3 regions of the Microbacterium sp. USHLN186 genome follow, and region 2 is predicted to be linked to each of the others. Evidence: predicted binding sites of a transcription regulator. Region 2 holds the regulator's gene; each other region holds the start of a gene.

Region 1 (10,000 bases), on a different contig from region 2:
GGTCATGTACACCCCGTGGGCGATATGGCAATCCGGACCGAGCACGCCGAGCTGGTCGACGAACTCGGTGGCGCTGACTCCGAATCCCGCCCGCCGCAGCTCACGGAAGCTGCTCAGCCCCGCCCGGTGCCACGGTCGCTGCTCGGGGTCGTCGAGGCCGCTCTCGAACGCCGCCTCACCCAGATGGATGTGGATGCGACCGCCGCGTTCGCGCACGATGTCGGGGATCTCGAGCAGTGGTTCGATGTCGAGCGAGTACGGCGCGTGGGGCGAGAGCCCGCGTCCCGGTGGGACAGGCAGCCCATCCAGGGCCTGCTCGACGCTCGTGCGTCCGGTGCGCGCCCACTCCTCGTTGGTCCAGCTCATCACCTCCCAGTAGGTGATGCCGTGCAGTCCGGAGTCGTGCAGGACTGATGCGGCCTCGGGGTCGGTGACGATGTCGGCGACAGCGGTCGTGCCCGAACGGATCATCTCGTGCGCACCGGCGGCGGCATCCGCAGCCCAGTCCCGCCCCTCGGCGTAGACGACGCTGAACGCGCGTGACCAGTCCTCGAAACCGGCATAGCTGCCCTGCCCGACGGCGGCCATGCCGCTGTACTGCAGGTGCGAGTGCGCGTTGACCAGGCCCGGGGTCACCATGCCGTCCCAGTGCACCTCGGTCACGTCAGCGCCGCGCTCGCGCAACGACCGCAGCACCCACGCGCGATCGCCGACGTGCATGATCCGATCCCCACTGATCGCGACGGCGCCGTCGCGGATGGGTGGGGCGGTGACGGGCACCACGAGTCGCGCGCTGTAGACGGTCACCGACACCATGTCCTCCAGTATCGGGGCTCGTGGAGCCCGCCCTGTACTGTGCGACGAACGCCGCGGAGGAGGACGCGGACGCCCGCGGGCGTCGGCGGGCTGCGACCTACGCGGCTTCGGCGGTGATCAGGATCGGGCGGTGATCGCTCGTAGCCTGCGGCAACGTGGTGATCTGTGAGATGTCGAAGCCCACCGACGTCGCGAAGTCGTAATGTCCTTTGAACACCCGATAGCGCGTGTAGGTGCGATCGTCACTGAGGGTCAGGGTGTAGCCATGCTCGCGCACCGTCTGACCGAGGTTCTCTTTGAAGACCGGGTAGTTGTAGTCGCCGACCATGAGCACGGGCTTGCCGGGAGCAAGCCCCTGCAGCGCATCGAGTGCCGCACGGATCTGATTCCGTCGCAGCGAGTTCAGCGCGGTGAGCGGGGCGGCGTGGAACGACGCCACGATCACCCGCCGACCCGTGTCGATGTTCGTCAGCAGCGCGCCCAGCACCCGCTCGTGAGCGGGTTTGAGCACCCGATCGTGCAGCGACTTCTTCAGCCCGATCGTGCGCACCTGCTCGACGCGGAACTGATTGCGGCGCAGATACATCGCCAGTCCCAGCCGATTGCCGCTGGTCGCCCGCACGAGCGAGAGGCCCTCGATGGCATCCGGAAGCGCCTGCGTGTCGCACTCCTGCAGGCACAGGATGTCCGGATCGTGCTCGCGGACCAGGTTGACCAGCTCGGTCGCCGCGCGATGCTTGCGAAGGTTGTACGAGATCACTCTCATGCCTTCACGTTACCGCCGGGCTTCCGTGCGAAGACCGGGGTTGCGCCGACGCGGCATCGCACTCTTCGGTCGTCGTCAGCTTCCGCTGTCGCGGCGCGCGCGGGTCTGCTCGGCGCGTGCGGCGAGCAGGTCGTCGGCCGGATATCCGACCTCGGCGAGCGTCAATCCGCGCGCCGGCAGCACCTTGAAGGCACTCGTGCGAGTGAGTTCGTCACGCAGGCGCGCGACGTCCTCAATCTCGAGCTTGCCCTCCCCCACCGCCGCGCACGCGCCGACCAGCGCGCGCACCATGCTGTGGCAGAACGCGTCGGCCTTGACCTCGGCGATCAGGACGCCGTCGCGGTCGCGCATCCAGCGGTAGTCGAGCAGCGTGCGGATCGTCGTCGCCTCCTCGCGCGGCTTGCAGTATGCGGCGAAGTCGTGCAGCCCGATGAGGGTGCGCGCAGCGGCATCCATCCGATCGACGTCCAGAGCGACGCGCAGGGTCGTGGTGTCGTTTCGGCGCATCGGGTCGTACCCGGCGGCGGCGTCGGCGAGGCGGTAGGTGTAGCGACGCCACACCGCCGAGAAGCGCGCGTCGAAGCCGTCGGGCGCGATGCTCGTGCGCGTGACGGTGACGTCCGGGTAGTTGCCGAGGACGCCCCGGATGCGACGCGCGAGCGAGCCGGCGGGATCGGATGCCGCCTGCCCGTGACGAGTCTGCACGCGCGCCCACTGCGCCTCGTCGAGATCGACGTGCGCGACCTGGTCGGCGGCGTGCACGCCGGCATCCGTCCGTCCGGCGACGACGAGCTGCGCCTCGGAGCCGACGATCCGAGCGAGAGCCGCCTCGAGCGTGCCCTGCACGGTGCGCATGCCGGGCTGCTTCGCCCAGCCGCGGAAGTGGGTGCCGTCATAGGCGATGTCGAGACGGATGCGCACCCGACCAGCCTAGATGCGGCCCACCCGCACCGGCAGACGCCGGACGGGCGGGCCGATTTCAGCAGCAGCGCGCGCCGGGGTTGCGGTCCTGCTCGTCCATCCGCTCCCGCCAGAACTGCCGCTCGGTGAGCGCCGGCACGTCGGGGTGGTTGACCCGGTGGTGCGCGACGTAGGTCTCGTACGCCCGGTCACCCATCAGTGTGGTGACGTACCACCGGATGCCGGATGCCGCACCCCGCATCCGCTGCCAGATGGCGACGGATGCGGAGCGGACCTCGAGGCCCGGCGCGCTCATCAGTGTCCGCCTCGTGTGCGGACGGTGCCGGTCGCGCTGTCGTGCTCCCGCCACTGCTCCTCGATCTCGCGTTCGGCCTTCGTGGCGATGAATCCCGCCGGGGCGAAGCGGCGCGAGGGCACCGGCGCGTCTTCGCCGTCGTCGGTCACGCCCTGGCGGATGGACTTCACCGCCGAGATGACAGCCACGGCGAGCACGACGATCGTCAGCACCACGAACACGATCGACAGGGTGCCCTGCACGGCCGTGTTGCGGATGACCGCCTCGACGACCTCGGGCGCACCGAGGCTGCCGTCGCCGGCGGCCTGCGCGGCACGGTACTTGGCGTTGTTGGCCCAGTATCCGATGCCCGGCACCGGCGAGAAGATCTTGTACATCGACGCGGTGATCGTGATGACGGCGGTGAAGGCGAGCGGAACGGCGACGATCCACAGCCAGCGCACGTAACTGCGGCCGCGCTTGGCGACGATGGCGAACACCACGGCGAGCGCGATCGCCGCCAGCAGCTGGTTGGCGATGCCGAACAGCGGGAAGAACGTATTGATCCCACCGAGCGGGTCGGTCACGCCGAGGATGAGGATGTATCCCCAGCCGGCGACCATGATGGCCGTGCAGATCCACACGCCCGGACGCCAGCTGATGTCGCGGAACTTCGGCATCCAGGCGCCGATCGAGTCCTGCAGCATGAAGCGCGCCACACGGGTTCCGGCGTCGACGGCGGTGAGGATGAACAGCGCCTCGAACATGATCGCGAAGTGGTACCAGAAGCCCATCATCGCGGTGCCCCCGCCGATCTGGTGCATGATGTGCGCGAGCCCGAGCGCCAGGGTCGGCGCGCCACCGGTGCGCGAGACCACGGTCTCTTCGCCGACCGCCGCGGCGGTGCTGGTGAGCATGTCTGGGGTGAGGTTGACGCCGGTCAGGCCGAGCGAGTTGACGAAGGCCACTGCCCCCTCGACCGAGCCGCCGGTGAGCGCGGCAGGCGAGTTCATCGCGAAGTAGATGCCCTGGTCGATCGAGATAGCGGCGACGAGCGCCATGATCGCGACGAACGACTCCATCAGCATCCCGCCGTAGCCGATGAAGCGCGTCTGACGCTCCTTCTCGATGAGCTTCGGGGTCGTGCCCGAAGAGATCAGCGCGTGGAAGCCGGACAGGGCGCCGCAGGCGATGGTCACGAACAGGAACGGGAACAGCGTGCCCGAGAACACCGGTCCGAGACCGGTCGCGGCGAACTCGGTGAACGCCGGCACCTCGATCTCGGGACGCACCAGGACGATGGCGCCGGCGAGCATCACGATGACGCCGACCTTCATGAACGTCGACAGATAGTCGCGCGGGGCGAGCAGCAGCCAGACCGGCAGCACGGCGGCGACGAAGCCGTACACGATGATGGCCCACGCGATGGTGGTGCGATCGAGGTGGAAGATCGCCTGACCCCAGTCGGTCGCGGCGACCGCGCCACCGCCGACGATGGCCGCGATGAGCAGCACGAAGCCGATCAGCGACACCTCGGTGATGCGGCCGGGGCGCAGGAAACGCAGGTACACGCCCATGAAGATCGCGATCGGCAGGGTCATGCCGACGCTGAACACGCCCCACGGGCTCTCGCCGAGGGCGTTCACAACCACGAGCGCGAGGATCGCGATGATGATCACCATGATGAGCAGCGAGGCGATGATCGCCGCTGTGCCGCCGACCTTGCCGAGCACGTCGCGCGCCATCTGCCCGATCGAGCGTCCGCCGCGTCGCATCGAGAAGAACAGCACGGTGTAGTCCTGCACGGCACCGGCCAGCACGACGCCGACGATGATCCAGATCGTGCCGGGGAGGAAGCCCATCTGCGCGGCGAGCACCGGGCCGACCAGCGGACCCGCGCCGGCGATCGCGGCGAAGTGGTGACCGTACAGCACGCGACGGTCGGTGGGCACGAAGTCCTTGCCGTCCTCGCGCACCTCGGCGGGAGTCGCCCGGCGGTCGTCGGGTCGGGTGATGTACCGCTCGATGACCTTCGAGTAGAACCGGTAGCCGATCGCGTAGGTGCAGACCGCCGCGAACACGAACCAGATGGCGTTGACGGTCTCGCCGCGGACGATGGCGAGCATGGTCCAGGCCACGCCGCCGAGCAGCGCGATCGCGACCCAGAGCACGATCTTGGGCAGCGTCATGCGGGATTCGCGCTCGAGCTCGGCCTCGGGGACGGCGACGGGCGGCAATGCCGGGTCGTGCACGAGCGCATCAGCGCCCCTGCCGGATTCTGGGGTGAAGGTCATGGATTCTCCTTGGAGCGTCATCGCACTATGGATCGTGCTTTCGCATTTGGGGGGTCGGTTCACATTAGCGGGGCGGGGACGCGGCGCCCGCGCGCGTGTCGCACAGTGGAGCGGAGTGGACGACGCGTCGCGGGGGTGTCGAGTTTCGAGACGTGAGATCGTCATTATGTTCGGTTCTTATCGAGTGCACGTGTTATTCACCCTCGAATATTTGCTTGCCTTTGCTCACTCCCCGCTCTACACTGGAGGTATGTCAGCAGCGGCGTTGACCCCCTTGCGAGAGGCCTACACGGCCCTCGGTGAGGTGTGGGCGGATGCTGACACCGCCGCGGATCTGAACCGGCCCGATCTGGTCTTCATCACCCGCTTGATCGGCTCGGCGCGACGGGCTCTTGATGCTCTGCAGGCGGATGTCGCGGCGGTGATCGCGCACGAATCACGCCCCGAGCTCGGTCCGGATTCGCTGGCGAAGCAGCAGGGCTTCCGCACCCCCGCGCAGCTGATCGCGACGACGACCGGCACGAGCGCGGGCGACGCCGCACGACTGGTGAAAGTCGGCGAGGCCATCGCCGCACGACAGAACCTTCTCGGCGAACCGGCACCGGCGAAGTACCCAGCCGTGCAGGACGCCGTCACCGCGGGTCGGCTGGGAGCCGCCGGAGCGGCGCTGATCGTGGAGTTCCTCGACCGGGCACGCGTCGGGGCAGACAAGACCCTCGTCGCGGACGTGGAGCGGCAGCTCGTCGAACGAGCCGTCGACCTGTCGCTGGACGACGTGCGCCGCCTGGTCAAGCGCGCCGAAGCCGTGCTCGAAGCCGACAAGCTCGAAGCCCGGGAAGAAGAACGACGCGCAGCGCGGTCGCTGAGCATGTTCGAACGCGACGGGATGCTGCACCTGAACCTCATCACCCCCATCGAAGCGGGCGCTGCGATCAAGACCGCGATCGACGGGTACGTCTCCGCACAGTTCCAGGCCCGCAAAGACATCGCCGACTCTGGAGTCGTCGACGGCGACGAGGCGGACGCCGATCGGCGCACCGTCACCATGATGCGCGCCGACGCCCTCGCCCTCTTCTGCGCCCACGTGCTCGACTGCGAGAGCCGACTGCCGCTGGCCGGGGCATGCGTGATCGTCCGCATCAACCTCGAAGACCTCCAAGCGGGCACCGGATCGGGCACGATCGACGGAATCGACCAGCCTGTCTCGATCACCGCGATCCGCCGCATGGCCGCCGCAGGAAGCGTGATCCCGTGCGTCCTCGACTCCGCCGGAGACATCCTCGACTGGGGACGCGAGAGACGCCTCTTCACCAGAGCGCAGAAACTCGCCCTCGTCGACCGCGACGGCGGATGCGCGATGTGCGCACTGCCACCGGACATGACCGAGGGCCACCACATCAACTGGTGGACCCGAGACACCGGACCCACCGACCTGACCAACGGCATCCTGCTCTGCTCCACCTGCCACCACCGCATCCACGACAACGGCTGGAACATCCGCATCGAAAACTCCGACGCACGCTCCGGCATCAGGGGACGAGTGTGGTTCATCCCACCACCCCACATCGACCCGGAACGCCGACCCCGCCTCGGCGGCAGGGCCCGCTACGACATCGCCGCCTGATCCAGGGGCGCGCTCGGACGCCTAGGGGCAGCGAGTGACGGCGCCTCCTGCCGAACGTCAGTCCACCGCCACCTTCGGCTTCGCCCACGAGCGACCGCGGGTGTCCTTGAGGATCGTGTACTCGACATCCACATGCGGCTCGATCGCGCTGTACTTGTCGTTCGGCGCGCCGATCACCAGCTGGAAGCCCAGCCCCCGCCACGCCCCGATCGCCCGCTTCGTGAAGTGCGCGTCAGCCTTGATCAGCGCCTCGTCCATGAACACCGGCGCGTAGCGCGGCCGCGAGGCGCCGGCATCCCCCAGCTGATACCGCAGAGCAGCCCCGACGATGAACGCGACCAGCTCCTGCGATTCGCCTCCGGACTTCTCGCCGATGTGGTCGTACAGCGCGACGTGCTCGCCCGTCTCGGCGAGCACCCGCTCCGCGGACACGCGCACGTGATTGCGCACATCGATCAACTCGGCGAAGTCAGGCGCAGAGCGCCGCATCCGCCCGATCAGCCGGCTCATCCGCTTGTACGCGCTCTCGCGCTCGTCATCGTTCGACGCCGCCTCGATCAGCCCGCGCACCTCGCGCAGCTCGCGGCGGAACCGCCGACGCGCCTCGGACTGATTCTCACGCGGCGAGATCTGCAGACGATGCCGGTCGTCGTAGAACGGCAGCTCGCGCATGATCGCGTTGATCGGCTCGATGCGCTCCCTGATCTCGCGCACCGAGCGGCTGAGCGTCGAATCGAGGCTCGTCAGGTCGTTGCCCGACAGCTTCAGCAGGCTGTCGCGCCACTCCCCCTCCAGCTCGTGCAGCCCGTTGGTCTGCAGCGCGTCGAGGATGCCGACGAACTCATCGACCGACGCGTCGGGATCCGGCAGCAGGTTCAGGTTCGGCCAGCGCTCGAGGAACGACGTCATCAGCTGCCGCATCCGCTCCCGCTGCTCCTGCTGCGCCTCAGCGGCGGACCGCCGGTCGGCGGCGAGGCGCGCGCCGGCGCTCTTCAGCGCGAGATCCAGCCGCGCCAGCCGCTCATCCGCGGTGAGCGCCTCGGCATCCGCCGCGGTCAGCAGGAACCGCTCGGCGAGGAACGCACGCTGCCGCTCGTCCAGCACCAGCGCGCCCTGCTCGGCCGCATCGATCACCCGCTGACAGTCGTCGACGTCGTCGGTGACAGCCGCCCAGCGCTCCTGCGCCTGAGCCCGCTGCGCGCTGAGCGCCCCGATCTCGTCGCGCAGCACCGCGGCGGCCAGCTTCAGCCCCGCCGCCCGCTCGGTCAGCTCGGCGATCTGCGGGTTCGCGGTGGTCACCTCGGCCTCGACGGCCGCCCAGCGCTGCTGCTCCTGCGCCACCGCGTCGACGTCGATCTGCTCCCAGCTCAGGTCGCGCACCACGGCGAACGCCTGCAGGCGGGCCTCGATGGCATCCATCTCGCTCTCCGCGGCGGTCACCGCAGCGGTCGCCTCGGCCACCCGGGCCTCCAGCGCAGCCGCTTGCTCGTCGAGCGCGCGCAGGCGCCGCTCGTTCGAGAAGCCCAGCACGTTCTCCCGCCCGTGCCCGCCGTGCCCGCCGCGACTGCCGTGGGACATCTGCCCGGTGATGGTCAGCGCCATGGCGTGCGCCGACAGCTGCGACGAGGAATCGACGCAGACGAAGCCGAAGCGCTCGTCGAGGCGCTGCTGCAGCCACCCGGTGAACGGCGTCGGGCGATGGTCGAGCCGCCCCGGCAGGGTGCGCTCGTCCGCGCTGGCGGATGCGGCGAGCCCGGTGTGCACGCCCTCGTACCGCAGCCGCATCGGCAAGCGCACGGCGTCGATCGCCGCGCGGAACCGGTCGAGATGCGCCACGTCGATCAGCAGCGTGGTCGCGAATCCGCCGAGCGCGAGGTTGAACGCCTCCCGCCACGGCTCGAACTCGGTGCGCACCTCGATCAGCTCACCGACGAACGGCAGCGCGTCGGCGTCGAGGCCGGCGGCTTCCGCGAGCAGCGTCCGTGCACGATCGAGAGCGGGAGGGATGCTGCCGCGCAGCCGCCCGGCCTCCGCGCGCTCCTCGGCCAGCTCGCGACGCTGCTTCGCGAGCGCCTGCCGCGCCGACTCCGCCTCGGCGAACGTCGCGCGCGCGGAACGCCGCACACCCGCCTCCGACTGCGCGGCGCGGGCGGCGGCGAGCACCTCGGCGAACTGCTCGGCCGACTCGGCCGACAGCCCGAGCTCGGCCAGCACGGCATCCACCCGCTGCCGCTCACGCTGCACGTCGGCCAGCCGCCGCTCCACCGCGCGCAGCTCGCGCTGCGCGGTCTCGAGCCGGTCGCCGCCGGACTGGCGCAGCAGATCCAGAAGACCGTCGCGCTCCACCTCGGCCGCATCGACCTGCGCCTTCTTCTCGCGCAGCACCGCATCGAGGGCATGCGTGCGATCACGCAGCTCGTCCTCCACCTCCCGCAGCAGGTCGAGGCGCCGCTCGGCGCGCCAGAGCGACGCACGGGAGTCCGGGTCGGCGAATTCGCCCAGCTCGTCGACGAGGCGCAGCTGCTCGTCGGCGGCGGCGATGCGCTCACGGATGCCGTGGATCGGTGCCAGCGCGTTCACCTGCTGCCGCGCAGTGACCATGCTGAGGCGCGTGCTCTCGAGCTCGTCGAAGTGGGCCACGACGGCATCCGCCGCCGCCATCGTCTCGGGCTCCTCGAGCACGAGACGCTTGTACAGGTCGTCGACCGTGGTGATCTGCTGACCGGCCTGGATGCGCGCGAGCAGACTCATCGCCTTCGCGCCCGACCCCGCCGCGCCGATGCCGAGCACCGCGTGCAGCCGCGCCGAGAACTCCCGGTCGGTGCCGAGGGTCTCCAGCCCCGCAGCGCGCAGCGCCGAGTCGGCCAGGCGCAGCCCGGCCGCCTGCTCGAGCCGGGCGAGGTCGAAGAAGCCGTCGGTCGTCGCGCGCACCCGGACGGTGTCCTCGAGGATGCGCGCGCCGGCGGGGATGTACCAGGCGCGCAGCGCCGTGAAGCGCGAGCCGTCGTGGTCGCGCCAGGTCATGGCGATGGCCGTCCAGGTGTCCTCACCGTCGCCGCGCAGCACCCGCAGCTTCGTGCCCTCGTCGGTGCGGGACTCGTCGATCTTCCCGCGCCCGTAGGAGAGGATGTTGCGCTGCTCGTCGCCGCGGGGACGCCCGGTGATGCCGCCGTTCGAGGCGCCGTTGAAGGGGGTGGTGTGCGGCATCATCAGCGCGATGTACGCATCCATCAGGGTGGACTTGCCCGATCCCGACCCGCCGCACAGCAGGGTGGCGTCGGGCGAGAAGCGCACGCGGTGCGGCC
Region 2 (10,000 bases):
TGCCCGGCCACTCCCCCAGCCCGTCGGTGAGCTGCCCGCGCTCCACGCCGCGCTCGAACATCACCTGCATGCCGACGCAGATACCGAGCACCGGGCGACCCCCGGCCAGCCGGCGATCGATGATCTCGTCACCGCCGTGGGCGAGCAGCGCCTCACTCACGGCCGCGAATGCACCGACTCCGGGCACGAGCAGGCCGTCCGCCTCGAGCGCGCGATCCCGATCGCGCGTGAGCTCGACTTCGGCGCCGGCCGCGGCCAGCGCCTTGACCGCGGAGTGCACGTTGCCGGACTCGTAGTCGAAGACGACGACCCGCCGCCCGCTCACAGCGCCCCCTTGGTCGAGGGCACCCCGTCGACGAGCGGATCCAGGGCCTTGGCCTGACGGAACGCGCGCGCGAACGCCTTGAATTCCGCCTCGGCGATGTGGTGCGGATCACGCCCGCCGAGCACGCGCACGTGCACGGTGAGCCCGGCGTTCAGAGTGATCGCCTCGAACACGTGGCGCACGAGCGAGCCGGTGAAGTGCCCGCCGATGAGGTGGAACTCGAAGCCGGCCGGCTCGCCGTCGTGCACGAGGAACGGGCGCCCCGAGATGTCGACGACCGCCTGCGCGAGCGCCTCATCCAACGGCACCAGCGCGTCGCCGTAGCGCGAGATGCCGGCCTTGTCGCCGAGTGCCTCACGGATCGCCTGGCCGAGCACGATCGAGATGTCCTCGACGGTGTGGTGCGCGTCGATGTGGGTGTCGCCGGTCGCACGGACGGTGAGGTCGGTGAGCGAGTGCTTGGCGAAGGCGGTGAGCATGTGGTCGAAGAACGGCACGGAGGTGTCGATGTCGCTGCGGCCGGTGCCGTCGAGGTCGATGCTCACCTCGACCGTCGACTCGGAGGTGTGGCGGCGGCGCTGTGCCGTGCGGGACGCGGTGCGGTCGCTCATGCGGGGGATCCAATCGAGGCGAGGGCTTCCAGGAATGCGGTGGTCTCGGCGGCTGTGCCGGCGGTGACCCGGAGGTGGTGCGGGATTCCGACGTCGCGGATCAGCACACCCTGCTCGTAGAGCGCCTGCCACACGGCGCGCGGATCGTCGACCCCGCCGAAGAGCACGAAGTTGGACCACGACTCGTGCGGCGTGTAGCCCAGCGCCTCGAGCGTCGCGGAGATCCGGTCGCGCTGCTCGACGATCTCGTCCACCATGCGCAGCATCGTGTCGGAGTTGCGCAGCGCAGCCACCGCGGCCGCCTGCGTGAGCGCGCTGAGGTGATAGGGCAGGCGCACCAGACGCAGCGCATCGATGAACGCGGGGTCGGCGGCGAGGTAGCCGACGCGCGCTCCCGCGAAGGCGAAGGCCTTGCTCATGGTGCGCGACACCGCCAGACGCGGTCGGCCGTGCAGCAGCGAGAGCGCCGACGACGCCTCACGCGGCGCGAACTCGTGGTAGGCCTCGTCGACGACGACGACGCCGCGAGCGGCCTCGTACACGGCTTCGACGACCTCCAGCGGCAGCGGCGTGCCGGTCGGGTTGTTCGGCGAGCACAGCAGCACCACATCGGGATCGGCGTCCCTGACCTGGCGAGCCGCGTCGTCGGGGCGCAGCGTGTAGTCGTCGTCCCGCGAGCCGGCGACCCAGCGCGCCCCGGTGCCCTGGGTGATGAGCGGGTACATGGAGTAGGTCGGAGCGAACCCGAACGCCGCGCGCCCGGGGCCGGCGAAGGCCTGCATGATGTGCTGCAGCACCTCGTTGGAGCCGTTGCCCGCCCAGATCTGCTCGGCGGTCAATCCATGGCCGAGATAGTCGGCGAAGCCCTCGCGCAGGACGGTGAACTCGCGGTCGGGATAGCGGTTCACGTCGCGCAGGGCGAGTGCGATGTCGTCGAGGATGTCGCTGGCGACGGCATCCGGAACCGGATGCGTGTTCTCGTTGACGTTCAGAGCGACCGGCAGCGGCGCCTGCGGCGCGCCGTACGGAGTGAGCCCGCGGAGATCATCGCGGAGGGGCAGCTCATCGAGGGATGTCACGTCCTCCATCGTAGGCGGCGGCGCGGTGTCGCCGCCCCGCGTGACGGCGACGCTCGCACTACTCGCCGTAGGCGGTGGGGATGGCGATGGTGCTGCCGACCTGGATCATGCCGGAGCTGAGGTTGTTCAGACGCGTGATGTCGGCGATGACCTCGCGCGGGTCGACACCGGGAGCCGCGTCTGCGGCGATCGACCACAGGGTGTCGCCCGGAAGCACGGTGATCGTCTCGAACGACACCGCCTGACCGCTCTCGTTCGAGGCGACGGCGGAGCCGCCGGCGAGCAGGGAGACCGCGACGCCGGCGACGATGGGCACCGCAGCCAGGGAGAGCAGCACGCGTCGCCCGCGGGCGGTGAGACGCAGGCGGACCGTGCTCGCGCGGCGGGCGGCGTCTGTGCGCACGGCCAGGGGTGTCATGGGGGCCTGGAGGCTGATGGTGCTCATGTGCTGCTCCTTCTCGTCCTCCCGCCGATCGCGCGGCGGGGGTGCGGCGTTCGCATCCGGCATCCGGCCGGGGATGCCGGATGCGAAGCTACGTTCCGAATCTATCTTCGATCTCGAACATGTGTCAAGCGTTATTCGAATCCGTCTCGCCGACTTCTTCGACACGCTCGAACGGATCTTCCGATTCCGGGCCGGACTCGGATACCGTTTCGATGAGGACAGCCCATCACGGGCCTCCGACATTCGAAGCGGATCAACGCGAGGACGCGGTTCCACACCGCACGTGGCCATGAAGGAGCACCGATGAGCGACACCCCCGAGACGGCAGCCGAGGCGCCACGAACGCGCCGTCGCAAGAGCCTCAGCGCCAAGCAGGTGGCGATCCTCGAGGTCATCCAGAACTCGATCGCCCGGCACGGATATCCGCCGAGCATGCGCGAGATCGGCGATGCCGTGGGCCTGAAGTCGCTCTCCAGCGTGACGCACCAGCTCGGCCAGCTCGAGCTCAGCGGTTATCTGCGCCGCGACCCCGGGAAGACGCGTGCGATGGAGGTGCTCATCGATCTGCCCGGCAGCAGCGCCGAGAACCCGGCCGACAGCGGTCCCGCCGTCGGCGATGCCGCTCTCGTGCCACTGGTGGGGCAGATCGCCGCCGGAGTGCCGATCACCGCCGACCAGCAGGTCGAGGAGATCTTCCCCCTGCCGCGACAGCTGGTCGGCAAGGGCGACCTGTTCATGCTGAAGGTGAACGGCGAGTCGATGATCGATGCGGCCATCTGCGATGGCGACTGGGTGGTCGTCCGCACTCAGAACAACGCCGAGAACGGTGAGATCGTCGCCGCCATGATCGACGGCGAGGCGACGGTGAAGACGTTCCGCCGTCGCGACGGTCACACCTGGCTGCTCCCCCGCAACTCCGCCTTCGAGCCGATCCTCGGCGATGAGGCCGTCGTGCTCGGCAAGGTCGTAGCCGTGCTGCGCGCGGTCTGAGTCGGCTCCCCCGCTTCGGCATCCGGGGTCAGACCGCGACGGCGACGTCCTCCCGCACGCGACGCGTGGCCTCGACGATGTTGCGCAGCGAGGCGACCGTCTCGTCATAGCCGCGGGTCTTCAGACCGCAGTCCGGGTTGACCCAGAGCTGGCGCAGCGGCAGCTCGTCGACCGCCCGGCGCAGCAGCGTCTCCACCTCCGCGACGCTCGGCACGCGCGGCGAGTGGATGTCGTACACGCCGGGGCCGATGCCGTGGTCGAAGCCGTGGTGCGCGATGTCGGCGACCACCTCCATGCGGCTGCGCGCCGCCTCGATCGAGGTGACGTCGGCGTCGAGTGCGCGGATTGCGTCGATGACCACGCCGAACTCCGAGTAGCAGAGGTGGGTGTGGATCTGCGTCGCGGCAGCCGCCCCGCCGGTCGCGAGCCGGAACGAGCGCACCGACCAGTCGAGGTAGGCCGGCTGGTCGGCCTGCTTCAGCGGCAGCAGTTCGCGCAGCGCGGGCTCGTCCACCTGGATGATCGCGATGCCGGCCGACTCGAGATCGGTGATCTCGTCGCGCAAGGCGAGGGCCACCTGGTCGGCGGTCTCGCTCAGCGGCTGGTCATCGCGTACGAACGACCACGCGAGGATGGTCACCGGGCCGGTGAGCATGCCCTTGACGGGCTTGACGCTGAGCGACTGGGCGTACGTCGCCCAGGACACCGTGATCGGCGCGGGCCGCGAGACGTCGCCCCAGAGGATCGAGGGACGCGTCGCGCGGGAGCCGTACGACTGCACCCAGCCGTGCTGGGTGACCGCGAAGCCGTCGAGGTGCTCGGCGAAGTACTGCACCATGTCGTTGCGCTCGGGCTCGCCGTGCACGAGCACGTCCAGTCCGAGCTCCTCCTGCAGGGCGACGACCTGGTCGATCTCGCGGCGCAGGAAGTCCGCGTAGTCCTCGACGGGGATCTCCCCGCGCAGGAAGCGCGCGCGGGCCCGTCGGATGTCGCCGGTCTGCGGGAACGAGCCGATGGTGGTCAGCGGAAGGGCGGGCAGACCCAGCGCCTGCTGAGCGCTCTCGCGCTCGGCGTACGAGACGCGCGAGAAATCCGCCTCGGCGACCTCATGGCCGCGCACGGCGCCGTCGCGCACGCCGGGGGCGTCACGCCGGTCGGCGAGTGCGGCGGACGCCGCGTCGAGCTCGTCGGCGATGGCATCGCGTCCGTCGGCGAGACCGCGCGCGAGGGTGACCACCTGGCCGACCTTCTGGTCGGCGAAGGCGAGCCACGAGACCAGACGGGCATCCAGAGCCGTCTCGTCGTCGACATCGTGCGGCACGTGCAGCAGCGAGGTCGAGGTGGATGCCGCGACCGCTGTGGCGCCGAGCGCGCGCAGCGCCTCGAGCGTGCGGAAAGCGCCAACGAGGTCGCCGCGCCAGATGTTGTGACCGTCGATCACGCCGCCGACGAGGGTCTTGCCGGCGAGGGACGGCAGCGAGGCGGGCACCTCGCCGCGCACGAGGTCGATGCCGATCGCCTCGACAGGAGCGGCTGCCAGCACGTCGAGCGTCGCGCCGAGCGCCGCGTACGGGGCGGCGACGAAGATCTGCGGGCGTTCGCCGGCACCGCCGAGAACCGCGAGCGCGCGGGCGGCGGCATCCGCGAGGGTCCCGGTGTCGACCGGCAGCGACTCGCTGACCAGCGCGGGCTCGTCCAACTGCACCCACTGTGCGCCGGCAGCCTTGAGCTTCTCGAGCAGCTCGGCGTAGACCGGCAGCACGTCGTCGAGGCGGCTGAGCGGCTCGAAGCCCTCCGGCGCGTCATCCGATGCCTTCGCCAGGGCGAGCAGGGTGACGGGTCCGACGATCACCGGGCGGGTGACGTATCCGGCAGCGGCGGCTTCGGCGACCTGCGTCACGAGGTGCTCGCTGGCGAGCGAGAAGGTCGTCTCGGGGCCGATCTCGGGGACGAGGTAGTGGTAGTTCGAGTCGAACCACTTGGTCATCTCCAGAGGGGCGCGCTCGCCCTCGCCGCGGGCGACCGTGAAGTACGCGCCGAGGCCGATCGAGCCGTCGGCGTCGCGCAGGTCGTCGAAGCGGGCGGGGATGGCGCCCACGGTGACGGCCGCGTCGAGCACCTGGTCGTAGAACGAGAACGACTCCGGGATGGACGAGTCAGCACGGCCGAGGCCGAGCGCGGAGAGTCGCTCGCGGGTGGCGGCGCGCAGCTCGGCGGCGGTGCGCTCCAGTTCTGCCTCGTCGATGCGCCCGGCCCAGAACGACTCGACGGCCTTCTTCAGCTCGCGGCGTCGGCCGATTCGCGGGTAGCCGAGGATGGTCCCGGCGGGGAAAGCGGTCATGAGTTTCCTTTCGATGCAGCGAGCAGGCGGCGCTCGGGGAGGACCCCGGCACCGTGGAGGACGTCGAGCACGGTCTCGTGCTGGTTGAACGCGTACAGGTGCACGCCGGGTGCGCCGCCGTCGACGACGGCGCGGATGAGGTCGGCGGCCCAGCGGATGCCGATCTGCCGGCGCCCCTCGGCGGTGGGCTCGATCTCGAGCTCGATCGCCAGCTCGCTCGGCAGCTCCTCGCCGGTGAGCTCCAGCACCCGGGTAAGTCGGGCGGGCGATGTGATGGGCATGATGCCCGGCAGGATCGGGATCGTCACCCCGGCGCGGCGCGCGCGCTCGACGAAGGCGAGGTAGTGGTCGGGATGGAAGAACAGCTGCGTGATGGCGAGCGTGGCGCCCGCGGCCTGCTTGGCGAGCAGTGCGTCGACGTGCTGGCTGCTGTACGCGGAGCGCGGGTGGCCGTTGGGGAAGGCGGCGACGGCGATGCTGACCTTGCGGCGCGGCGCCACGCGCACGGCATCCGGGTTGCCGCGCACCGGCGACTCCTCGTACGGCGCGCACTCGGCCTGCACCCGGTCGATCAGCTGCACCAGCTGCGCTGAGCTCTCCAGATCGCCGAGGAACGCGTCGGACTCGTCCTGACCCGCCGGCGGGTCGCCGCGCAGGGCGAGGAAGCTGCGCACACCCGCGTCGAGGAACTCGCGGATCAGCCGCGCCGCGCCCTCGTAGGTGTTGCCGACGCAGGTGAGGTGCGCGAGCGGCTCGGTCTCGGTGTGCTGGCGGATGTGGCGCAGCACCTCCAGTGACCGGCCGCCCGTCGAGCCGCCGGCGCCGTAGGTCACCGAGATGAACTCCGGGCCGGCCTCGGCGAGACGGGCGATCGTGTCGTGCAGCGCTCGGGCGCTCTCGGCCGTGCGCGGCGGGTACAGCTCGAAGGAGAACGGGACGCGGTCCATGGCCTTCTCCTCTGGGTCTCGGGGGGGGTGTCCTCAGACGGTAGGACAGCGGCGTCGCGCGGTGCACACTGTGTGACGCCGTGTGTCAGGTGGGTGACGCCGTGTGTCGGGGGGTGACGGCGTGTGCCGGCTGCGTGCTGGATAGGCTCGAGGACATGACCGCGTCCTACGGCTCATGGCCCTCCCCGTTCACCGCCGCCCAGATCGCCCAGGCAGCGCCGCGCATCGACGGCGCCCGCTTCGTGGGCGAGGAGATCTGGTGGGGTGAGTCGGTGCCCGCCGAGGGCGGGCGGGTGACCGTGCGCAGCTCGGCCGGGATCGAGGTGCTGCCGGCGCCGTGGAACGCCCGCTCGCGTGTGCACGAGTACGGGGGAGGGGCCTGGACCGCGGATGCCGACGGCGCGCTGTTCTTCGTGCACGGGGCCGATCAGCGCGTGTACCGGATGGCTCGCGACGGAGCCCCCGAGCCGCTGACCGCTGCGGGGGCGGCGTACGGCGGGCTGCGTGTGCAGCACGGTCGGCTACTCGCGGTGCGTGAGGATCTGCGCCCGGAGCAGCACCTGCGCGCGATCGTCGAGATACCCGTGGACGGCTCGGCCGCCGAGGACGAGGCAGCCGTGACGACGTTCATGGCGACGAGCGGCTTCGTCGCACATCCCGCTCTGTCCCCCGACGGCGCGCACCTGGCCTGGGTGCAGTGGAGCACTCTGCACATGCCCTGGGAGCATGCGCTACTGCACGTGGCACGAATCGGCACCGACCAGATGCTGCCGATCACGACCCGGTCCGCGCTGCAGCCGGAGTGGGCGGGCCCGCAGGAGCTGCTCTACCTCGACGACCTGCCCGATGGCCGCTGGAACCTGCAGCGGCTGCGCCTGCATCCGCACGACAGCGAGCGGCCGCCGACGCGCGAGCAGGTCGCGCCGGCGGACGCAGACACCGGCGGCGGGCTGTGGGTGCTGGGACAGCGCTGGTATCAGCCGCTGGCCGACGGGCGCGTCGTCGCGGTGCGCACGAACGGACGCGACGAGATCGTGCTGGTCGGCACCGACGGACGCGTCGAACTGCTGACCCTGCCCATCACCGCCGGCGCGTCCGTCGACGACGCGCACGGTGCGCGCGTGCTCATCTCCGGCGCCGGTGCGACCGTGGGCGCCGGCCTGTGGTGCATCGACCTCGACCACGGCACGGTGACGACGATCAGCGGCGGCGACGAGGCCGACCCGGCCTGGGTGCCGCGGGCGCGCACGCTGACGTTCGACGGCCCGCACGGTATCGTGCACGCGTTCGACTACCCGCCGACGAACCCCGACGTTGCCGCCCCCGCCGGCGAGCTGCCGCCGTACATCGTCATGGTGCACGGCGGACCCACCGCGCACGTGTCGGGTGCGGCCTCCACCGCGTACGCCTACTGGACCAGCCGCGGCATCGGCGTGCTGGATGTGAACTACGGCGGCTCGACCGGCTACGGCCGCGATTACCGCGAACGGCTGAACGGGCAGTGGGGCGTCGTCGACGTCGACGACGTCATCGCCGCAGCGCGCGGTCTCGCCGACGCCGGGCGGGCAGATCCCGCGCGGATCGCGATCCGCGGCGGCTCGGCGGGCGGGTGGACGGTGCTCAGCGCGCTGGTGCGCGGGGGCACGTTCGCCGCCGGGATCTCCCGCTACGGGGTGGCCGACCTGCGGATGCTGGCGGCCGAGACGCACGACTTCGAGGCTCGCTACCTGGACGGGCTGGTGGGCCCGCTGCCCGAGGCGGAGGACGTGTACATCGCCCGATCGCCGCTCACGCATGTCGACCGCATCGACGTGCCGGTGCTGCTGGAGCAGGGCTCCGAGGACCGGGTCGTGCCGCCCTCGCAGTCCGAGGCGATCCGCGACGCGCTGGCCGCGCGCGCAGTGCCGCACGAGTACGTGCTCTACGAGGGTGAGGGGCACGGCTTCCGCGCGGCGGAGACGATCATCTCGTCGCTGGAGACCGAGCTGCGCTTCCTCGGTCGCGTCTTCGGCTTCGACCCGCAGCTCTGACCGGTCACTCCCCCGTGCGGTTGCGCATGCGCATGGCGCGCTCGGCCTCGCGGGTGTCCTGGCGCTCGCGCAGCGTCTGGCGCTTGTCGTACTCCTTCTTGCCCTTCGCCAGCGCGATCTCCACCTTCGCGCGCCCGTCCGAGAAGTAGAGCTTGAGCGGGATCAGCGTGTAGCCGCCGGCCGAGACCGCGTGCTCGAGCTTGCGGATCTCATCCTTGTGCAGCAGCAGCTTGCGGATGCGCTTGGCGGAGTGATTGGTCCAGTGACCCTGGGAGTACTCCGGGATGTGCACGGCGTCGAGGAACGCCTCGCCGCCCTTGACATAGGCGTAGCCGTCGCTGAGGTTCGCGCGACCCTGGCGCAGCGACTTCACCTCGGTGCCGGTGAGCACGAGGCCCGCTTCATACGACTTCTCGAGGTTGAAGTCGTGGCGCGCGCGACGGTTGGTCGCGACGACCTTCTCCCCGCGTTCCCTGGGCATGTTCTACTCCTGACGACGGCCAGCCCTCCACCTTATCGGGTCCGCAGCCTGTCGAAGGGTCGCTGAGCCTGTCGAAGGGTCAGGTGCGCAGCCAGCGCCGGATGGCGAAGCCGGCCGACAGCGCGGCGAGCAGGACGCCGATGCCGATGAGCACGGGCACGACGAACGCGGCGTCCTGCATGTCGACCAGCGGGCGCATGAACGGCACCCGCTCGGCGAGATATCCCTCTACGCCGAACTTCACCCCGGCGAGCACGGCGACGCAGGCGAGCACCGATCCGAGGAAGGCCGCGAAGACGCCCTCCAGCACGAACGGCGTCTGGATCGACCGGTTCGACGCGCCGACCAGGCGCATGATGCCGATCTCCTTGCGCCGCGCGTAGGCGGACAGGCGGATGGTGGTGGCGATCAGCAGCACCGCGGCGATGAGCATGAGCGCGGCGACGCCCACCGCGATGTAGGTGGCCACGGTGAGCGCGGCGAACAGCGGGTCGAGCAGTCGGCGCTGGTCCTGCACCTCGTCCACACCGGCAACGCCCGAGAAGGCCTCCGTCAGCACGGTCGACTGCTGCGGATCCTTCAGCGTCACGCGGAACGCCACGCCCATGTTCTCCATCCCGAAGGCGTTCGCCTGCTCCTCACCGAAGCGCTCGACCCAGTTCTGGAACGTGGTCTGCTTGTCTTCGAAGGTCGTCTCGCTGATCAGCGGCGAGAGGGCGGGCCCGGCGAGGTCGTCGCGGACCTTTGTGAT
Region 3 (10,000 bases), on a different contig from region 2:
CTTCCGGCGGGGTTCGCCGAGGCGTATCAGGCGTTCGTCGAGGCCGGGTGGGTCTCCGCCGAGGCGCCGGAGACCGCGGGCGGCGACGGTCTGCCCGGATCGATCCGCGCCGGCCTCGGTGAGATCTGGAACGCGTCCAACGCCGCCTTCGCGCTGTGCTGGCTGCTGACGGCTGGGCAGATCCACGCGCTCGACGCGGCGGCATCCGAAGAGCTGCGCGAGACGTATCTCACCAAGCTCGTCTCGGGCGAGTGGACCGGCACGATGAACCTCACCGAGCCCGACGCCGGCACCGACCTCGGCGCGATCCGCACGATCGCGACGCCGCGCGCGGACGGGTCGTGGGGGGTCACCGGACAGAAGATCTTCATCACCTGGGGCGATCACGACGTCGCCGAGAACATCGTGCACCTCGTGCTCGCCCGGACCCCCGACGCGCCGGCCGGTGCGAAGGGGCTGTCGCTGTTCGTCGTGCCGAAGTTCCTGCCCGACGCGTCCGGCGCCCCGGGAGAGCGCAACGCCGTCACCACGGTCGCGCTCGAGCACAAGCTCGGCATCCACGGCAGCCCGACCTGCGTGCTTTCCTACGAGGACGCGACCGGCTACCTCGTCGGCGAAGTCGGCGGCGGTCTGGCGGGCATGTTCGTGATGATGAACTCCGCGCGCGCCGGCATGGGCTTCCAGGCGACCGGCATCGCGCACCGCGCGTATCAGCAGGCCCTCGCGTATGCGAACGACCGTCGCCAGGGTGCGGTGCTCGACCGCGCTGCCGGCGCTCCGATCGCCGAGCATCCCGACGTGCGCCGGCTGCTGCTGTCGATGCAGAGCCGGCTGTTCGCGATGCGCGCGCTGGGCGTGTACGTGGGCGACCTGTTCGACCGGGCGTCGACCGATGACACGGGTGCGCTCGCCGAGTTCTTCGTGCCGATCCTCAAGGGCTGGGCGACCGAGGATGCCGTCGCGCTGACCAGCGACGCGATCCAGGTGCATGGCGGCATGGGCTTCATCGAGGAGACCGGCGTCGCGCAGCACTACCGGGATGCCAGGATCATGCCGATCTACGAGGGCACCACGGCAATCCAGTCGAACGACCTGATCGGCCGCAAGGTGATCCGCGACGGCGGAGCGACGGCCGAGAGCCTGTTCGCTGCGATCCTGTCGACGGCCGAGGCGCTGCGCGCGTTCGATCACGAGGTCGCGGCGCGTACCGCGGACCGCTTGGAGCGTGCAGTGGAGGCGGCGCGGCGCGCCACGGCATCCGTGATCGACTTCGGCGCGACCCGCGACGCCTACGGCGTCAGCGTGCCGTACCTCATGCTGCTCGGGACCGTCGCCGGCGGATGGATGCACGGTCTCGCGGTGAGCGCTGTGCTCGCGCATTCGTCGCCGGATGCCGCGGACGCTGCGCGTCTGGTGTCGGCCGACTTCTACGGCGCGCACCATCTGCCGCGGGTGCACATGCTGGCCGAGACGGTCGCCGCCGGCGAAGTGGGCTGACCCCGTACGCTCCTGCGCCTAGACGCTCGGCGACAGCGGGTAGCGGTCAGGCGGCGATGCGGGTCCACGCATCGGTGCGCACCCGCCAGCCGAGCGTGCCGAAGCGCGCCAGCAGGTAGACGCCGAAGAATGCAACGGCGAGCCACACGAGCCCAGCCTGCCCGTCGACGCCGGCGGTGGCGATGATCCAGAGCGTGGGCAGGAACGGCACCAGATTCAGCAGGCCGGCGATCGCGAGGTAGCGGGCGTCGTTGGCGCCCATCAGCACGCCGTCGAGCACGAACACCATTCCCGCGATGGGCTGGGCGGCGGCGAGCACGAGGAAGGCCGGCTGCACGAGCGCGCCGATTCCGGCATCCCCGGTGAACGCGACGCCGATCACGCCCGACAGGGCGGCGATGAGCACACCGACCACGACGCCGAACCACAGTCCCCACGCCAGGGTGCGGCGCAGGACGCGGTGCACGTGACTGAGATGGTCCGAGCCGAGGCTCTTGCCGATCATCGCCTGCGCGGCGATCGCGAGCGCGTCCAGCGCGAAGGCCGCGGTCGAGAAGATCGTGAACACGATCTGCCATCCGGCGAGTTCCCGCGCGCCGAGGCCGGTCGCGACGGCGACCGTGGTGAGCAGCGCGACGCGCAGGCTCACCGTGCGCAGGAACAGCCAGCCGCCGGAGCGTGCAGTGCCCCGAAGGCCGGAGCGCTGCGCCTTCATCGACGCGCCGTGGCGGCGGGCGAGACGGCGGATCACGACGACGTAGGCGGCGACCATGCCCCACTGGGCGGCGACGGTGCCGAACGCCGAGCCGGCGATGCCCCAGCTCAGGCCGTAGATGAAGATCCAGTTGAGCAGGGCGTTGGCGCCGAAGCCGAGTCCGGCGATCCACAGCGGGGTCACCGTGTCCTGCATGCCACGCAGCAGGCCGGTGGCCGCGAAGACGACGAGCATGGCCGGCAGTCCCCACATCGAGATGGTGAGGTAGGTGTGCGCTTCGGTCGCGACCGCCTCGGATGCTCCGAACGCCGCGACCAGCGCGGGCGTCGCGAGCGCGCCGGCGACCGCGAGCACGGCTCCGAGTCCGAGGGCGAGCCACATGCCGTCGATGCCCACCGACACCGCGTCGCCCGGCTTGCCGGCGCCGAACCGGCGCGCGACGGCCGGCGTGGTGGAGTAGGCGAGGAAGATCATCAACCCGACGATCGTCTGCAGCACGGCACCGGCGATGCCGAGGCCGGCGAGGGGTGACGTGCCGAGGTGTCCGACCATGACCGAGTCGAGGATGAGGAAGGCCGGTTCCGCGATCAGCGCGCCGAGCGCGGGTACGGCAAGCCGCAGGATCTCGCGATTCAGCGACGGTGATGCGGTGGATGCCACCCCACGAGCCTATGCGGTGGATCGCGCGGCTGCCTGTCAGGCGGCGATGTCGTAGCGGGCCCTGCCGCCGAGGCGGGGCCGGCGTTCCGGGTCGATGTGGGGTGGTGGGATGAACCACACTCGTCCCCTGGTGCCGGAGCGCGCGTCGGAGTTCTCGATGCGGATGTCCCAGGCGTTGTCGTGGATGCGGTGGTGGCAGGTGGAGCAGAGCAGGATGCCGTTGGTCAGGTCGGTGGGTCCGGTGTCTCGGGTCCACCAGTTGATGTGGTGGCCCTCGGTCATGTCCGGTGGCAGTGCGCACATCGCGCATCCGCCGTCGCGGTCGACGAGGGCGAGTTTCTGCGCTCTGGTGAAGAGGCGTCTCTCGCGTCCCCAGTCCAGGATGTCGCCGGCGGAGTCGAGGACGCACGGGATCACGCTTCCTGCGGCGGCCATGCGGCGGATCGCGGTGATCGAGACGGGCTGGTCGATTCCGTCGATCGTGCCCGATCCGGTGCCTGCTTGGAGGTCATGGAGGTTGATGCGGACGATGACGGTCGCGCCGCCGACGGGCATCCGGGTGTCGCAGTCGAGAACGTGCGTGCAGAAGAGGGCGAGGGCGTCGGCGCGCATCATGGTGACGGTGCGCTGATCGGCATCCACCTCGTCGCCGTCGACGACTCCCGCGTCGACGGTGTCTTTCCGGGCCTGGAACTGTGCAGAGACGTACCCGTCGATCGCGGTCTTGATCGCCGCGCCGGCCTCGATGGGGGTGACGAGGTTCAGGTGCAGCATCCCGTCGCGTTCGAACATGCTCAGCGACCGCGCTGCGCGCCGTTCCTCTTCCCTGGTCTCCAAGCGATCGGCTTCGAGGACGGCTTCGGCGCGCTTCACCAGCCGGCGCGCGTCGTCCAGCGACAGTCCGACGGCACGCTCGACCAGCTGCCGCTCCACGTCCGCGACGAGGGTCTTGTCGTTGCCGATCCTCGCCCGGTCGAGGAACTCCACGATCACCGCCGCTCCGGCGGCTCCCAGCCGGCCCGCGGTGACGGCGCCCTGCACGGCCGGGTACTTCGCCGGTGCCGGCTCGCCGAGAAGGTTCTGCCGCGGGGCGATCGCCTCTCCGACCTTCACCAGCCGTGCCGCGTCGCCCGCACTCGTGCCCGTCGTCGTCGCGATCAGCTGCGCCGGGGTGCGGAAGCCCTGCTGCTTCGCCAGCGAATCCGGACCGAGCTCAGGGCGTGACTCATGCGCGATCACCGCCGCGACATCCGCCTGCAGAGCATCAAGGGCCCGTCGCGCCGAGCCGATCAGGCGGGTGATCGAGACCAGGTCGGGCCGGTTCAGATCCGCGGCGGTATCGGCATCCGCCCACACCTCACCGAGGGCCGTGCAGGCCTCTCGCAAGGGGGTCAACGCCGCTGCTGACATGCCTCCAGCGTAAGACGGCCATGAACACTCTGTCAAGCATTTATTCGAGAAAAATCGAATAGGTTATCCACAACATCCGAAACTATATGCGCTCGCATCGAGCTGGCAATAGGAGTCTAGAGCCGGCCTCCGACACCGCTCGGCGCGTACGCTGGAACCACCGGAGGTGCCTCCCATGTCCGATGCTATGAACGACGCCGCGCGGTACCGCGCGCGCCGCGATGCCGGCGAGGATGCCCGCGACCAGCCCGAAGACGCTCCGGCCTCGGCGCTGAACGTGCAGAACAAGGCGGAGTTCGTCGAAACCGCCATCCAGCTCGCGATCCGACGCGGAGAGTTCGACAACCTGCCCGGCGCCGGCAAGCCGCTCGAGGGACTCGGTGGGCAGCACGATCCCGACTGGTGGATCCGTCGCAAGATCGAGACCGAGAACCTCTCCGGGCTCGGCCCTCCCGCGCTTTTGCTTCGTGTGGAGGATCGGGGGCTCGACGACCAGCTCGATCAACTCGCGCGGGAGGAAGACGTGCGCGACGTCATCGAGGACTTCAATCGGCGGGTGATCGAGGCGCGACGGCAGCTGCTCGGCGGACCGCCCGTGGTGACGCGTACCCGCGATGTCGAGCGGGAAGTCGTCGCGTGGCGGGAGCGCCGAAACGCGCGCAAGGCGGATGGCGCGGCATCGCCGGCATCGGATGCCACACAGCGCCCGCGCCGGCGCTGGTGGCGTCGGGGCTGATCGAACACCGCCCGGCCGCGAAACCTGTCCGTCGCCACTCCCGTAGGGCCTTCCTCACCTGGTGACGGGCGTTCGCACCACTCCGGTCGGCAGGTCCTCGGCCTCGTCGAACGCGACCTCGGGTGTCGGCCGGCGGAATCCGCGGGTCAGCCACAGCAGGTACACGGCGCCGACACCCGCCCAGATCAGACCCACGGTCATCGCGAGCTGGTCCAGGCTCAGCCAGAGCCCGACGTTGATCAGGAAGCCGATGCCCGGCACGACGGTCCACGCGAGCACCGAGCCCCGCGTGGTCTCCGCGTTACGGTGACGCATCCAGAATGCGATCACCGACAGGTTCACGAAGGCGAAGGCGGTGAACGCGCCGAAGTTGATCAGCGAGGTGGCTGCGTTGAGATCCAGCGTCAGCGCGGTCAGCGCGATCGCTCCGACGACGAGGATGTTGATCACCGGCGTGCCCAGGCGCGGGTGCACGTAGCCGAACAGCTTCCGCGCGATGATGCCGTCGCGGCCCATCGCGAACAGCAGGCGCGAGGCGCTCAGTTGCGAGGCGAGACCCGACGAGAGCACCGAGACGGTCGCGCCGGCGAGGAAGAAGGTCTGGAACAGGATGCCGCCGATCGCCAGAGCGATGTACGGCGAGGCGCCCTCGATGTCGGGGGTGATGGCGTTGAGCGCGTCGAGGTCGGGCACGAGCGTCTGCATCACGTAGGTGACCGTGATGAAGAAGGCGGCACCGAGGGCGGCGATCCACATGATCGCGCGCGGCACCGTGCGGCGCGGGTCGACGGTCTCCTCCGACAGCGTGGTGACGGCGTCGAAGCCGAGGAAGGCCAGGGCGAGCACCGAGGCGCCACCGACGAGGCTCGCCATGTCGGCGCTCATCGAGTAGAACGGCGCCAGGCTGAACGCGAGCGCGTTGTCCGAGGCGATCGCTCCGACCGTCAGCACGACGAACACGATCGCGAGCAGGGCCTGGAACACCACCATGACCATGTTGGCCACCGCGCTCACCCGCACGCCGATGATGTTCAGCGCCGTGATGATGACGATCAGACCGACGACCCACACCCAGTCCGGCACGTCGGGGAACGACGCCGAGAGGTAGATGCCCGCCAGCAGGGCGTTGATCATCGGCAGGAACAGGTAGTCGAGCAGCGCGACCCATCCGACGAGGAATCCGGCCGGTGCGCCGATGGTGCGCCGCGTGTAGGTGTACGCGGAGCCTGCCGAGGGGTAGACGCGCACCATCTTGGCGTAGCTGAACGCGGTGAACAGCACGGCGATCGTGATGATGATGTACGACATGGGCACGTGGCCCTTGGTCGCCTCGGACACGATGCCGAAGGTGTCGAACACGGCGAACGGTGACATGTACGCCAGGCCGATGAAGACGACGTGTCGCTGCTTGAGGCTGCGATGAAGGGTCGCTGGGGCGGTGGTGGTCATGGGTTACCTCCTTGTAAACCTGGGTATCGGGGATGTCGGCTGCGGAGCGTCAGGGGCTGTCGCGGAGCCGGGGCGTTCGTGGGGGAGCGGTGCGGCGCTGCCCGGTCGCCTCGAAGGCGAGTCCGAGGGCGAGCAGTGCAGTGTCGTCGTAGGCGCGGCCGGCGAAGGTGAGGCCGACCGGCATCCCGATGTCTGCCATCGTGCCCATCGGCACCGTGACGGTCGGGATGCCGAGGTGCCGCGGCACGAGATTGCCGTTGGCCACCCACACGCCGTTGCGCCAGCCGGCATCCGCAGAATCCGCATTCACATCCATGTCGGCGCGGCCGATGTCGGCCATGGCGGGGAAGGCGACGGCGTCGAGGCCGCGCTCGTCCATCCACTGCTCGAGGTCGATCCGGCGGGTCTCCTCGAGCCCGCGCACGCCGTCCTCGAGGTGCGGGATGTCGGTGAAGCCCTCATACCCACGCGAGGCGACCTGCTGCGGGTAGGTGGCGATGTCATCGTCGAACCCGTCATAGCGGTCGGGCAGGGCGCCCTTCGGATGCGGGAAGATGGTCGCCCCATCGACGCCGATCAGTGTGGGCAGCGCCGGGTCGCCGTTGGCGCGGAGGAAGTCCTCCCACGCCCAGGCGGAGAGGTCGACGATCTCGCTGTGCAGGAACTCGGGGCTCACCAGCCCACGGGTCGCGATCGTGGGCGCTCCGGCGCGATCGCCCTCGTAGTTGGTGACCGCGGGGAAGTCGACCTCGACGACCTCGGCCCCTGCCGCCTCGAGGTCGCGGCGCGCCTGCCGCCACAGGGCGATCACCGAGTCGCGGGTCCGAACCCGCTGCCCGGTGGCGCCGCCGATGGTGGTGCCGGTGCCGGCGTCGGGATCTGCGTTGATGTACATGGCAGGGACGCCGATGCGCATCCCGCGCAGCGTCGCCGGCGCGACCGCGACGTACGACCTCGGCCGCACCTCGGATGCCGCCGGGATGCGCACCCACGGCTGCGCGCGCCAGAAGTCGCCGCGTACCTCGGCATCATCGGCGACGATCACGTCGAGCACCTCGAGAAGATCGGCCATGGTGCGGGTGTGCGGCACGACGACGTCCATCGTGGGCACGAGCGGCCAGTTGCCGCGCACCGAGATGACGCCGCGGCTGGGCGTGTAGGCGACGAGCGCGTTGCAGGATGCCGGTGCGCGACCGCTCGACCAGGTCTCCTCGCCCAGACCGAAGGCGGCGAAGCTCGCCGCTGTCGCGGTGCCCGAGCCGTTCGACGAGCCGGAGCCGAACGCGCTGGTCAGCCACTCCGCGTTGTAGGGACTCTCGGCGCGTCCGTAGACGCCGCGCTGCATGCCACCGTTCGCCATCGGGGGCATGTTGGTCAGGCCGAGGCAGATCGCGCCGCCGGCGCGCAGCCGCTCGATCGTGAACGCGTCGCGCTGCGCGATGAGATCGGCGAACGCAGGAGAGCCGGCCGCGGCGGTCAGCCCGGTGACCAGATAGCTGTCCTTGGCCGTGTACGGGATGCCGTCGAGCGGTCCGCGCGTCTGACCGGACGCGCGGCGGGCATCGGAGGCTTCGGCCTCGGCCAAGGCGTCCGGATTGCGCACCACGACGGCGTTCAGCGCGGTCTCGGTGTCCGTGCCGTCGTAGGCATCGATGCGGGCGAGGTACGCCTGCACGAGCTCGACGCTCGTGGTCTCGCCCGACTCGAGGGCGGCGCGCAGCTCAGCGATGGGCTTCTCGTAGACCTCGAACATCAGTGCCCGGTTCCGACGCGGGGCTGCTGCTGGGTGATGCAGTGGATGCCGCCACCGCGCGCGAAGATCGGTCGGGCGTCCACGGTCACCGCGCGGCGGCCGGGGTAGGCATCCTCGAGGATCTGCCTGGCTCGGGCGTCTGCGGCGTCCTCGCCGAAGCCGCACACGACGATCCCGTCGTTGACGACGAGGTGGTTGATGTAGCTCCAGTCGACGAAGCCCTCGTCGTCGCGCAGCGTCGCCGGGGCCGGGACATCGATGATCTCGAGCGGTCGCCCTGCGGCATCCGTCTGCTGCTGCAGCAGCGACTTGAGATCGCGGGTGACCTCGTGGTCGGGGTGCCCGGCGTCGTCCTGGCGGTGCAGCAGCACGCGACCAGGCGCAGCGAACGCGGCGACGATGTCGACGTGCCCCTGGGTGCCGAACTCGTCGTAGTCGCGCGTGAGGCCGCGGGGGAGCCAGATGGCCTTCTCCGTGCCGAGGGTGCGAGCCATCTCCGCCTCGACCCGTGCCTTGTCGGCGTACGGGTTGCGGTTCGGATCGAGCTGCACGGTCTCGGTGAGCAGCACTGTGCCCTCGCCGTCGACGTGGATCCCGCCGCCCTCGTTCACCAGCACAGAGCTGACCAGCTCTGCACCGGTGCGTGTGGCGATGATGCGGGCGATGCCGGCTGATACCTGCCATTGCGCCCAGGCCGGGGCGCCCCAGCCGTTGAAGACCCAGTCGACGGCGCCGAGGGCGCCGGGGCGATCGTCATCGACGACGAACGTGGGGCCGAAGTCGCGCATCCAGAACTCATCGAGCGGCGACTCGACGATCTCGATGTCCGACCCGAGCATGTGCGTGGCGCGGTCGACCTCGCTCGGGTCGACGATCATGCTGACGGGCTCGAACCCCGCGATGGCGAGGGCGGTGTCGGCCCAGGCCCGATAGGCGCTCTCCTGCCACTCGGCGCCGTCGCCGAGGGTGACTCCGGCGCGAGGGAACGCCATCCAGGTGCGCTCGTGGGTCGCACCCTCGTGCGGCATCCGCCAGGCCATGTCGTCTCCTTCGTCGAAACTGCCCGATCGCTCTATTGATCGCGCGATCAATAGATGATGTTCCTACACTGGAGGCACCATGTCAACATCCGTCTCCCGGCCTCGTACGCGGAAGAGTCCGCAGCAGCGCTCCGCCGAGATCCACGATGCCGCGCTCGCGATCGGACGCGAGCAGGGACTCTCGGCGCTCACGCTGCGTGCGGTCGCCGCACGCGCTGGTGTGGCCTCTGGGCTCGTCGCGCACTATGCCGAAAGCATGGACGACCTGGTCGTGCGCACTTTCCGCGAGCTCGTGGCATCCGAGCTCGACGAGGTCAAGACCGAGGTCACGACCCGCGCCACTCCTGCCGCGCGACTCGCGCAGATGATCACCACCGTGCTCGACAGCGAGCACAACGACATCACCCTCGTCTGGGTCGACGCGTGGTCGCTCGGGCGGGGCAGTGCCGCGCTCGCCGATGCGATCGAAGAGCAGATGGCGGCCTGGCAGAGCTTCATCGCCGCGATCATCCGCGACGGACGGGACGCCGGTGTGTTCACCACCGACGACGCGCAGGCGGTCGGCTGGCAGATCCTCGCCATGATCGACGGCATCGCCGCGCACGCGCTCACCCGTGCCACCGATGCCGCTCCCTTCGCGGCGCGTCTGGCCGCGGCCTGCGAGACGCTCGTCGGCGCCGCGCCCGGTGCGATCGTCGAGCAGTTGGACGCCTGACCGAACGCGCCGCATAGGCTGGAGC

What was found. Region 2 encodes LexA, which represses DNA repair genes until DNA is damaged. Its sites were predicted from a motif close to TCGAACANNTGTTCGA; they were not measured.
Region 1: WFG93_RS12750 (HNH endonuclease signature motif containing protein) is a predicted target of LexA. The motif match lies at 5,275-5,290, and genes of this name have one in related genera.
Region 3: WFG93_RS01365 (HNH endonuclease signature motif containing protein) is a predicted target of LexA. The motif match lies at 4,315-4,330, and genes of this name have one in related genera.

Annotation. Positions count from the first base shown of each region.
Region 1 covers NZ_JBBCYA010000006.1:198,355-208,354, reverse strand. Annotated here, with positions in the region: gene WFG93_RS12775 (amidohydrolase family protein) at 1-816, opposite strand, end outside; gene WFG93_RS12770 (endonuclease/exonuclease/phosphatase family protein) at 914-1,582, opposite strand; gene truA (tRNA pseudouridine(38-40) synthase TruA) at 1,658-2,503, opposite strand; gene WFG93_RS12760 (YbdD/YjiX family protein) at 2,562-2,744, opposite strand; gene WFG93_RS12755 (carbon starvation CstA family protein) at 2,798-5,071, opposite strand; gene WFG93_RS12750 (HNH endonuclease signature motif containing protein) at 5,322-6,695, shown strand; gene WFG93_RS12745 (ATP-binding protein) at 6,753-10,000, opposite strand, start outside.
Region 2 covers NZ_JBBCYA010000008.1:31,415-41,414, forward strand. Annotated here, with positions in the region: gene hisH (imidazole glycerol phosphate synthase subunit HisH) at 1-325, opposite strand, end outside; gene hisB (imidazoleglycerol-phosphate dehydratase HisB) at 322-936, opposite strand; gene WFG93_RS13700 (histidinol-phosphate transaminase) at 933-2,024, opposite strand; gene WFG93_RS13705 (LysM peptidoglycan-binding domain-containing protein) at 2,074-2,460, opposite strand; gene lexA (transcriptional repressor LexA) at 2,764-3,450, shown strand; gene metE (5-methyltetrahydropteroyltriglutamate--homocysteine S-methyltransferase) at 3,479-5,791, opposite strand; gene WFG93_RS13720 (methylenetetrahydrofolate reductase) at 5,788-6,738, opposite strand; gene WFG93_RS13725 (S9 family peptidase) at 6,894-8,768, shown strand; gene smpB (SsrA-binding protein SmpB) at 8,773-9,249, opposite strand; gene ftsX (permease-like cell division protein FtsX) at 9,329-10,000, opposite strand, start outside.
Region 3 covers NZ_JBBCYA010000001.1:294,579-304,578, reverse strand. Annotated here, with positions in the region: gene WFG93_RS01375 (acyl-CoA dehydrogenase) at 1-1,497, shown strand, start outside; gene WFG93_RS01370 (MATE family efflux transporter) at 1,544-2,872, opposite strand; gene WFG93_RS01365 (HNH endonuclease signature motif containing protein) at 2,909-4,282, opposite strand; gene WFG93_RS01360 (J-domain-containing protein) at 4,458-5,018, shown strand; gene WFG93_RS01355 (APC family permease) at 5,073-6,467, opposite strand; gene WFG93_RS01350 (amidase) at 6,517-8,220, opposite strand; gene WFG93_RS01345 (agmatine deiminase family protein) at 8,220-9,260, opposite strand; gene WFG93_RS01340 (TetR/AcrR family transcriptional regulator) at 9,340-9,975, shown strand.